One region of the Brachybacterium sp. SYSU DS0246 genome, then DNA from elsewhere that is predicted to be linked to it. Evidence: predicted binding sites of a transcription regulator. Region 1 holds the regulator's gene; each other region holds the start of a gene.
What was found. Region 1 encodes HrcA, which represses chaperone genes, less so after heat shock. Its sites were predicted from a motif close to TTNGCACTCGNNNNNNNCGAGTGCNAA; they were not measured.
Positions count from the first base shown of each region.

Region 2: the regulator HrcA is predicted to act here: its motif matches at 1,495-1,521, upstream of groL (chaperonin GroEL).
Region 3: the regulator HrcA is predicted to act here: its motif matches at 1,947-1,973, upstream of groES (co-chaperone GroES).

Region 1 is NZ_JBZXYT010000004.1:29,904-33,175, reverse strand. Features, by position in the region: gene AC5020_RS02890 (16S rRNA (uracil(1498)-N(3))-methyltransferase) at 1-282, opposite strand, end outside; gene dnaJ (molecular chaperone DnaJ) at 312-1,436, opposite strand; gene hrcA (heat-inducible transcriptional repressor HrcA) at 1,557-2,567, opposite strand; gene AC5020_RS02875 (DUF3097 domain-containing protein) at 2,757-3,272, shown strand, end outside.
Region 2 is NZ_JBZXYT010000008.1:48,863-52,134, reverse strand. Features, by position in the region: gene AC5020_RS05565 (uracil-DNA glycosylase) at 1-203, opposite strand, end outside; gene AC5020_RS05560 (DUF3263 domain-containing protein) at 281-610, shown strand; gene AC5020_RS05555 (LytR C-terminal domain-containing protein) at 707-1,327, shown strand; gene groL (chaperonin GroEL) at 1,710-3,272, shown strand, end outside.
Region 3 is NZ_JBZXYT010000044.1:14,052-17,323, forward strand. Features, by position in the region: gene groL (chaperonin GroEL) at 1-1,468, opposite strand, end outside; gene groES (co-chaperone GroES) at 1,491-1,787, opposite strand; gene AC5020_RS16070 (metallophosphoesterase family protein) at 2,052-2,915, opposite strand; partial or broken gene AC5020_RS16075 (hypothetical protein) at 3,121-3,272, opposite strand, start outside.

The DNA.
Region 1 (3,272 bases):
GGTGGCCAGTGCCTGGACGAGGCTGAGCAGGGGAAGCCGCTGCACCGCAGGCGTCGGATCGGCCAGCAGCTCCAGCTCCAGGGCGTCCTTGTGCGCGACGGTCACCTCGGCGAGGACCTGCCGGCCGGGGGCGTCGGTGAGCAGCACCTGCTCGCCCACGCCGATGCGGGCCACCTTTGCCGCGTGCCGGCCCTCGTCGCCGTCGAGCGTGAGCGCCTCACCCGCGCGGGCGGCGGCGAGGGCATCATCGAGGATCAGGAAGCCGGGCGGGGTCGTCGGCATGGGCGCTCACCTCTCCCGTCGGCGCCGGCTCAGAACTCGCGCAGGCGGTCGCGGAGCTTGGCGAAGGGGCCGTGGCCGCGGCGGCGGGTGCTCTCGTCTCCCCGCATCGCGGCGAACTGCTCGAGCAGCTCCCTCTCCTCGTCGCTCAGCGAGGTCGGCACGGAGACGTCCAGGACGACGCGGATGTCCCCGCGGCGCTCACGGCGCAGCGGAGTCACCCCGAGGCCCTTGAGGGTGATCTCCTCGCCGGGCTGGGAGCCGGGCTTGACGTCGATCTCCTCGGTGCCGTCGAAGGTCTCCAGCGGGATCGTCGCACCCAGGGCGGCAGAAGTCATGGGCACGGACATGGTCACCACGAGGTCGTCGCCGTCGCGCTCGAACATCTCGTGCTCGTTGACCGCGAGCTCGACGAACAGGTCGCCGGCAGGACCGCCGGCCTCACCGGTCTCGCCCTCGCCGCGCAGCTGGATGCGGGTGCCGTTCTCGACGCCGGAGGGGATGCGCACGGTCACGCTGCGCTCAGCGGGCGTGCGTCCGTGGCCCGAGCAGGCGGTGCACGGGGATTCGATGACGTCGCCGTGGCCCTCGCAGGTCGGGCACGGTGCCATGGTCACCATCTGGCCCAGCAACGACTGGGCGACGCGCTGGACGTGGCCGCTGCCGTTGCAGGCGGTGCAGCGGGTGGGGCTGGTGCCGGGCTCGCAGCAGGAGCCGTCGCAGCGCTCACAGCGCACTGCGGTGCGGAAGGTGACCTCCTCCTCGGTGCCGAAGACGACGTCGCGCAGGTCGATCTTGACCCGGCGCAGGACATCGCCGCCGCGGCGCTGACGGGGCACCGGACCCTGGCCGCGGCCGCGCATGCCGGCGGCGCCGGCGAACATGTCGAAGATGTCGTTGAAGTCGAATCCGGCGCCACCGCCGCCGGGGAACCCGCCACCCATGCCCGGGCCGCCGCCCATGTCGTACTGGCGGCGCTTGTCGGGGTTCGAGAGCGTCTCGTAGGCCTGGGAGACCTTCTTGAACCGCTCGGAGGCCTCGGGATCGGGGTTCACGTCCGGGTGGAGGGTGCGGGCGAGCTTCCGGTACGCCTTCTTGATCTCCTCGGTGGAGGCGTCGCGGGAGACGCCGAGGAGCTCGTAGTAGTCATCGTTCACGGTGAAGGATCCTTACCGGGGAGTCGGGGCGTCCGGGGGCCGCGGCGTGCGGCGAGCGGGCGCGGGGCGGTGGGTGCTTGCGGTCGGGAACGCGGTGCGAGGCGTGCGCGCACGCGCGGGTCATTCGAGATAGCGGGAGACGTACCGGGCGATGGCCTGGACGGTGGAGATGCCGCTGACGTAGTCCATACGACTGGGGCCGAGGATCGCCAGGTGCGAGCCGGCACCGTACCCGGCGCCAACCACAGCCGCCTGCTGGAGGACCTGGTCCTCCAGCTCCGAGCCGATGCGCACCTCGACGGACCCCGGCGAGGCGTGCATCTCGGTGAACAGCCGCAGCAGCACCAGCTGCTCCTCGAGAACGTCCAGCAACGGCTCCACATCCCGCGCGAAGTCCTCGGCGGAGCGGGCGATGTTGGCGGTCCCGGCGAGCATGATGCGGTCCTCGGCGCGGGTGGCGGCGAGGGCCGACAGCGCCTCGGTCACCTCCGCGACGGAGGCCTTGTCCGCGTGCGGGGTGACCTCCAGCAGGTCTGCCACGGGCCGCTCGAGATCGGTGACCTCGCGGCCGGCGATATAGCGGTTCAGCTGGTCGCGCAGATCCACGTAGAACTCGGCAGGCCGGGCGGCCAGCACCGGGACCGTGCGCTGATCGACGCGGCCGGACTCGGTGATCAGCACGATCAGCAGCAGGGACTCGGCGACCTTGACCAGCTCGACATGACGGATCCGGGCCTGGCGGCGCGCCGGGTACTGGACCATCGCCACCTGCTGGGTGAGCTGAGCCATCAGCCGCACCGTGCGACCGAGCAGCTCCTCGACGTCGCCGGCGTCCTCGAGCAGGGTCTGGATGGCCCGGCGCTCAGGGGCCGAGAGCGGTTTGACCGTCGCCACGTGGTCGACGAAGGCGCGGTAGCCCTTGTCCGTGGGAACCCGGCCGGCCGAGGTGTGGGGCTGATGGATCAGCCCCTCCTCCTCCAGCACCGACATGTCGTTGCGCACGGTGGCGGCGGAGACCTCGAGCTCGTGCCGCTCCAGGAGGGACTTGGAGCCCACGGGCTCACGCGTGGAGACGTAGTCCTCGACGATCGCGCCGAGGATCTGCAGCTTCCGGGCGTCCGTGTCCCTCACCTCCTGCTCTGCGTACGGACATCTCGATCTCGATGTCGGCTTCCGGCCGGTGCTCGAGCCGCTCGCGGGCCGACGGGCTCCTGGACGCCGACGGACCACCGGGAGCGAGGCTGGCACCTACCGTTGCCGAGTGCCAATCCTACGCGTCCCCGGCGGGGCTCGCAGGGAGGTGTTCGCCACCGGTGTACGGTGTCGCGCGTGCCTGCAGCATCCGATCGCTTCCCTGACCGGTACGGCTCCGACGTGCTCTCCTCCGGTCCGCCCGCTCATCATCGCCGCCGCCCCGTGGCCCGTGAGGTCGCCGCGCAGCGCGACCTCGTCGTCGAGGAGGCCTCGACGGGCTTCACCGGGGCCATCACCCGCGTCGAGAAGATCGCCGGTGAGCTGATCGTCGAGCTGGAGGACGGCCGCGGCAAGCGCCGCACCTTCCCGCTGGGCCCCGGCTTCATGATCGACGGCAAGCCGGTCGTGCTCACCCGTCCCGCGCCGCGCAGCCAGGCCCCGGTGCGCAAGCGCTCCGCGAGCGGCTCGGTCTACGTCGAGGGGGCGAAGGCCCGCACCGCGCGCGCGTCGCGGATCTGGGTCGAGGGCACCCACGACGCCGAGCTGATCCAGAAGGTGTGGGGCCATGACCTGCGCATCGAGGGCATCGTCGTGGAGCAGCTCGAAGGCGCCGACAACCTCGTCGAGCGGGTCCAGGACTTC
Region 2 (3,272 bases), on a different contig from region 1:
GGATCCTGGCCGACGATCAGCACCCGCACGTCGGCCATCGGGCGGGTGAAGGCGCGCAGCACCCGGTCGCCGGAGGGAAGGTATCCCCGGCCGGCGTCCACCTCGGCGCGCAGGAACTCGCCCAGGGCATGGATCCGGTCCTCCACCGGGGACAGTTCGCGGGCCCAATCGGCACTGATGATCTCGGTGAGCGGCTGCGGCATGTGACCAGTCTTCCATCCTCGCCAGGGGTGCGGCGCGCCGCCGATGACCGGCGCCTCGGGAGCCGTACTGTCGGTCCATGCCTTCCGACCACGACGCCTCTGCGGAGCCCGACGAAGCCCGTCAGGGCTCGCAGGACGCCCCGCCGACCGCCTCCTCGGAGCTGTCGGACCTGGATCAGCGCATCCTCGCCCTGGAATCGCGGACCTTCCGTTACGTCGGCTCCAAGGAGCGCGCGATCCGCGAGGAGATCGGGATCTCCAAGGTCGGCTACTACGTGAGGCTGAACACGCTGCTCGACGAGCCGGCGGCGCTGAGGGCGGCCCCGGCACTGGTGAACCGGCTGCGCTCGCAGCGCACCTCCGAGCACGGCGCCGCCCCTGCGCGCGGCGCCGATCGCGTGGCCTGAGCGAGGACCGACCCGGGCCGAGGCGGGTCCGTGCTGACCCGACGTGCGGGGCGTGTGCTCCGACAACCTGCCGCCCGGAGCAGGTTTAATGGGGCCGTGGCTGATTCCCAGTATCCCTACCCGCCGGACCGTTTCGACGAGGAGGCGGACAGCGCCTCCTTCCACGGCGCCCACCGCGCCGAGGAGCCGTTCTGGCGCCAGAACCTGCTCTACATCATCATCATCGGCGCTGCCGTGGTGATGCTGGTCGTGCTGCTCTTCCTCATCGGCGGCATGGGCGGCAACGGGGACGAGCGGGCCGAGGACCCCACCACACCCGCCGCGAGCGAGTCCAGCGAGGAGGCCCCTGCCGACGGCGAGGAGGCGACCACCGAGGAGGAGCCGGCCCCGGAGCCGGATCTGTCCACTCCCGTGCTGGTCGTCAATGCCGGCGGCATCAACGGGCTGGCCGGAACCTGGGAGGAGACCCTCGAGGGCGAGGGATGGACGGAGGTCGGCGTCGCCACCGCGGACAACACGCAGGAGGAGCCCGTCGTGTTCTACCGCGACGAGGCCGACGCCGAGAGCGCGCAGGCGCTCGCCCAGCAGGTCGGTGCCGGGGAGGCCCGTCAGAGCGATGAGTACGACGCACGCATCACCTTCGTGGCTGTCGACGAACCCGGCGCGGACGCCGAGGGCGAGGACGGCGGCGGCGAGGACGGCGGCGGCGAGGGCTGAATCCCGCAGGCCGAAGGCCTCTCACGCATGCAGGGCGCGCGTCGACCCCCGATCCGGGAGGGCGGCGCGCGTTCTGCATCGTCGGGCGAATGGACTCCCCGGAGGTTCCGCTGCCAGAAGAAGCCGCCCAGGGTTAGCACTCTCCGGGTCGGAGTGCTTATGATGATCTGGCACTCGATGATCGAGAGTGACAGCGCCGATCGGCGAGGCCGCCCTCGAGAGTCGTGAGCCTGTCCGGGGAGCAGTCCGCTGCTTCGCCGGCCACCAACATTCCGGCCCCGTGAGGGATCCGGCGCCGTGGGACATGAACACGGCGTGGGGTGCCGTCCGTCGCGGGCACGAGGGTCGGGTGGACACCACACCACACGGGAGAGATTCCACAATGGCCAAGCTCATCTCTTACGACGAGGAGGCCCGGCGCGGCCTCGAGCGGGGTATGAACCAGCTCGCCGACGCCGTCCGAGTCACCCTCGGCCCCAAGGGCCGCAACGTCGTGCTCGAGAAGTCCTGGGGCGCCCCCACCATCACCAACGACGGCGTGTCGATCGCCAAGGAGATCGAACTCGACGATCCCTACGAGAAGATCGGCGCCGAGCTCGTCAAGGAAGTCGCCAAGAAGACCGACGACATCGCCGGTGACGGCACCACGACCGCCACCGTCCTCGCCCAGGCCCTGGTCAAGGAGGGCCTGCGCAACGTCGCCGCCGGCGCCAGCCCGATGGCGCTCAAGCGCGGCATCGAGAAGGCCGTCGCCGCGGTCTCCGAGACCCTCCTGTCCCAGGCCCACGAGGTCGAGACCAAGGAGCAGATCGCCAACACCGCCGCCATCTCGGCGGCCGACCCGGCCATCGGCGAGCTCATCGCCGAAGCCCTCGACAAGGTCGGCAAGGAAGGCGTGATCACGGTCGAGGAGTCCAACACCATGGGCCTCGAGCTGGAGCTCACCGAGGGCATGCGGTTCGACAAGGGCTTCATCTCGCCCTACTTCGTCACCGACTCCGATCGCCAGGAGACGGTCCTGGAGGATCCCTACATCCTGCTGCTCAGCTCGAAGGTCTCCTCGGTCAAGGACCTGCTGCCGCTGCTGGAGAAGGTCATCCAGTCCAACAAGCCGCTGGCGATCATCTCCGAGGATGTCGAGGGCGAGGCCCTCGCGGTGCTCGTGGTCAACAAGCTGCGCGGCTCCTTCAAGTCCGTGGCCGTCAAGGCTCCCGGCTTCGGTGACCGCCGCAAGGCGATGCTCGAGGACATGGCGATCCTCACCGGCGGCACGGTCATCTCCGAGGAGGTCGGCCTCAAGCTGGAGACCGCCGAGCTGGACCTGCTGGGCCAGGCTCGCAAGATCGTCGTGACCAAGGACGAGACCACGATCGTCGAGGGCTCCGGCGACGCCGAGCGCATCGCCGGCCGCGTCTCCCAGATCCGCACCGAGATCGAGAACTCGGATTCGGACTACGACCGCGAGAAGCTCCAGGAGCGCCTGGCGAAGCTGGCCGGCGGCGTGGCCGTCATCCGGGCCGGCGCGGCCACCGAGGTCGAGCTCAAGGAGCGCAAGCACCGCATCGAGGATGCCGTGCGCAACGCGAAGGCCGCTGTCGACGAGGGCATCGTCGCCGGTGGTGGCGTGGCGCTGCTGCAGGCCGGCAAGGACACCTTCGACAAGCTGGAGCTCACCGGCGAGGAGGCGACCGGCGCGAACATCGTCAAGGTCGCCGTCGAGGCCCCGCTCAAGCAGATCGCCGTCAACGGCGGTCTCGAGGGCGGCGTCGTGGCCGAGAAGGTCAAGAACCTGCCCGTCGGCCACGGCCTCAACGCCGCCACCGGCGAGTACGAGGACCTGGTCGCGGCCGGCATCATCGACCCGGTCAAGGTCACCCGCTCCGCGCTGCAGAACGCCGCGTCCATCGCGGGCCTGTTCCTGACCACCGAGGCCGTCGTGGCCGAC
Region 3 (3,272 bases), on a different contig from region 1:
CCGCGGCCACGAGGTCGACGTACTCGCCGGTCGCGGCGTTCAGGCCGTGTCCGACCTGAGCCTCCTTGACCCGCTCGACGACGACGTAGCCCTCGAAGCCGGCGTTCTCGGCGATCCAGCGCAGCGGCTCGACCACCGCGCGGGTGACGGCGCGCGCGCCGACGGCCTCGTCGCCGGTCAGGCCGAGGTCGCTCTCGAGAGCCGCAGCGGCCTGGACGATGGCGCTGCCGCCACCGGCCACGATGCCCTGCTCGATGGCCGCACGAGTCGCGGAGACCGCGTCCTCGATGCGCATCTTCTTCTCCTTGAGCTCGACCTCGGTGTGAGCGCCGACCTTGATCACGGACACGCCACCGGCGAGCTTCGCGAGGCGCTCCTGGAGCTTCTCGCGATCCCAGTCGGAGTCGGTGTTCTCGATCTCGGAGCGGATCTGCCCGACACGATCGGCCACGGCCTGCTCGTCACCGGCGCCGCCCACGATGGTGGTGGAGTCCTTGGTGACGACCACGCGACCGGCCTGACCGAGCACCTCGGTGCCGACGGTCTTGAGGTCCAGGCCGAGGTCGGAGGTGACCACCTGGGCGCCGGTGAGCACCGCGATGTCCTGCAGCATCGCCTTGCGGCGATCGCCGAACGCGGGAGCCTTGACGGCCGCACCCTTGAAGGTGCCGCGGATCTTGTTGACGACCAGCGTGGACAGTGCCTCGCCGTCGACGTCCTCCGCGATGATGAACAGCGGCTTGCCGCCCTCGACGATCTTCTCCAGCAGCGGCAGCAGATCCGCCACCGCCGAGATCTTGCTCTGGACGAGCAGGACGTGGGCATCCTCGAGGACGGTCTCCTGGCGATCCGCGTCGGTGACGAAGTGCGGGGAGATGTAGCCCTTGTCGAACTGCATGCCCTCGGTGAAGTCCAGCTCCATCGCGGTGGTCGAGGACTCCTCGACCGTGATGACGCCGTCCTTGCCGACCTTGTCGAACGCCTCGGCGAGCAGCTCGCCGATCTCGCGGTCCTGGCTGGAGACCGAGGCGACGTTCGCGATCTGCTCCTTGCCCTCGACCTCGATGGCGATGTCGCCGAGCTTCTCGGAGAGCGCCTCGGCGGCCTTCTCGATGCCGCGCTTCAGAGCGGCCGGAGCCGCGCCGGAGGCGACGTTGCGCAGGCCCTCGTGCACGAGCGCCTGGGCCAGGACCGTGGCGGTGGTGGTGCCGTCACCGGCCACGTCGTTGGTCTTGGTAGCGACCTCCTTGGTGAGCTGAGCGCCGAGGTTCTCGTAGGGATCCTCGAGCTCGATCTCACGGGCGATGGTCACGCCGTCATTGGTGATGGTGGGCGCGCCCCACTTCTTGTCCAGGACCACGTTGCGGCCCTTGGGGCCGAGCGTGACCTTGACGGTGTTGGCGAGCTTGTCGACACCGCGCTCGAGGGCGCGACGCGCTTCCTCGTCGTAGATGATCTCTTTTGCCATGAGTTTCCAGGCCTCAGTTCACTCAGTTGTCGATGATGGCGAGGATGTCACGGGCGCCGAGGACCAGGTACTCCTCGTTGCCGTACTTCAGCTCCGTGCCGCCGTACTTCGAGAAGACGACCTTGTCGCCCTCCTTGACGTCCATGGGCACGCGCTCGCCCTTGTCGTTGAAACGACCGGCGCCGACGGCGACGACCTCGCCCTCCTGGGGCTTCTCCTTCGCGGTGTCCGGGATGACCAGACCGGAAGCGGTGGTCTGCTCGGCTTCGAGCGGCTTGACGACGACGCGATCCTCGAGGGGCTTGATGGAGACCGACATGGCGGCTCACTCCTTCATGAAGAGATGACTCTGTGAGTTCGGGGTTCCAGGAACCTCGATCCCGGTCGTCGTCGCGGTGCCGACCGGGGAAGATTCCTGACTGACAGTCTCTGGCACTCTCGGCCTTCGACTGCCAACGACGCCAACTCTAGGACCGAGCTGGCACTCGTGCAAGGCGAGTGCTAAACCGGGGCCGTCCCGGGCACGGCGGGGTCTCGCGGACGGGTTCTCCGGGGCGACACCCGCGGGGCCTCGCGGACGGGCTCACCGGCCGGCGGCCTCCAGGATCGCCGAGACCTGTTCCGGCCCCATGTCGTAGACCGGCACGCTCATGTCGGCGAGGGTGTCTCCGGCGTTGGGGAACACGGAGGTGACCACCCGCGGCGCGTCCGTCGGGACCTCCCCCAGCTCGACGATGCTCATCCCCGACTGCGCCAGCGACTGCTCGTGATCCCCGGCGGTGACCGGGTCGACCACGTTGGTGATGCCCGGGACCACGTGCACGGGAATCCCCGCGATCGCAGCGGTCATCTCGTGGTGGTAGTGGCCCGAGAGCACGATCCGCACGTCGGAGCCCGCCAGCACGCTCGCCAGCTGGTCGAGGCCGTCGAGGTCCAGGCCCCGCAGCAGCGTGGTGGCGGCGACCAGCGGCGGATGGTGGATCGCGAGCACGGTGCCGCCCGGCGCGGGCTCGGCGAGGACGCCGCGCAGCCACTGGAGCTGCTCGTCCTCCAGATGCCCGTACCCCGCGCCGGGGATGCTGGAATCCAGCACCACGATGCGGGCCCCGTTCTCCAGGCGGACGACGCGATCCTGGCTGGTCGCGCCCCGGTCACCCGGGGCGATGGTCTCGCCGTACGCGACGGAGACGTCGTGGTTGCCCATGGCCACCACGAGTGGGGCGCCCAGGGCGGCGGCGAAGGGATCGAGGATCTCGTGCAGCAGTCGGTAGCTGGCCGGGGTGCCGTCCTCGGAGGCGTCTCCGGTGTGGACGACTGCGTCGATGCCGGTCAGACCCTGGCAGCGCGAGAGCAGCCCGTGCAGGGCGGCGGTGGTGTCAATGCGGTCGTAGTGGCGAGCGGCCGGGTCGCCGTAGAGGTGGGTGTCGCTGAGGTGGAGGATGCGCATGGAGGCACGGTAGCCACCGCGGGTGACGGGCAGGTGAAGAGGGGCGGACGGAGCGGCCGGTCGGGCGGGGCTACCGCAGGTGCGGGCGAATTGGAGCCACCATGTGCACCGATAGCGCTATATAGGGGCCAGCTGTGCACATGCTGGCTCCAATCCTGAGCCGGCCCGGCCCGCCTGCCGGCCCGGTTCGCGCGGCCGGTCGGGATCAGCCGCGGGTTCCGGTGCTGTCGGCGGTGCCGGTCACGTCGGTGAGCCCGGGGTTGCGGCGGATCATGTACAGCCCGATGCGGACCAGGAATCCCAGTACGAACCGGTTGCGGGTCTTGGTCACCGGGCGCAGCGTCGCCGGCGGCACGC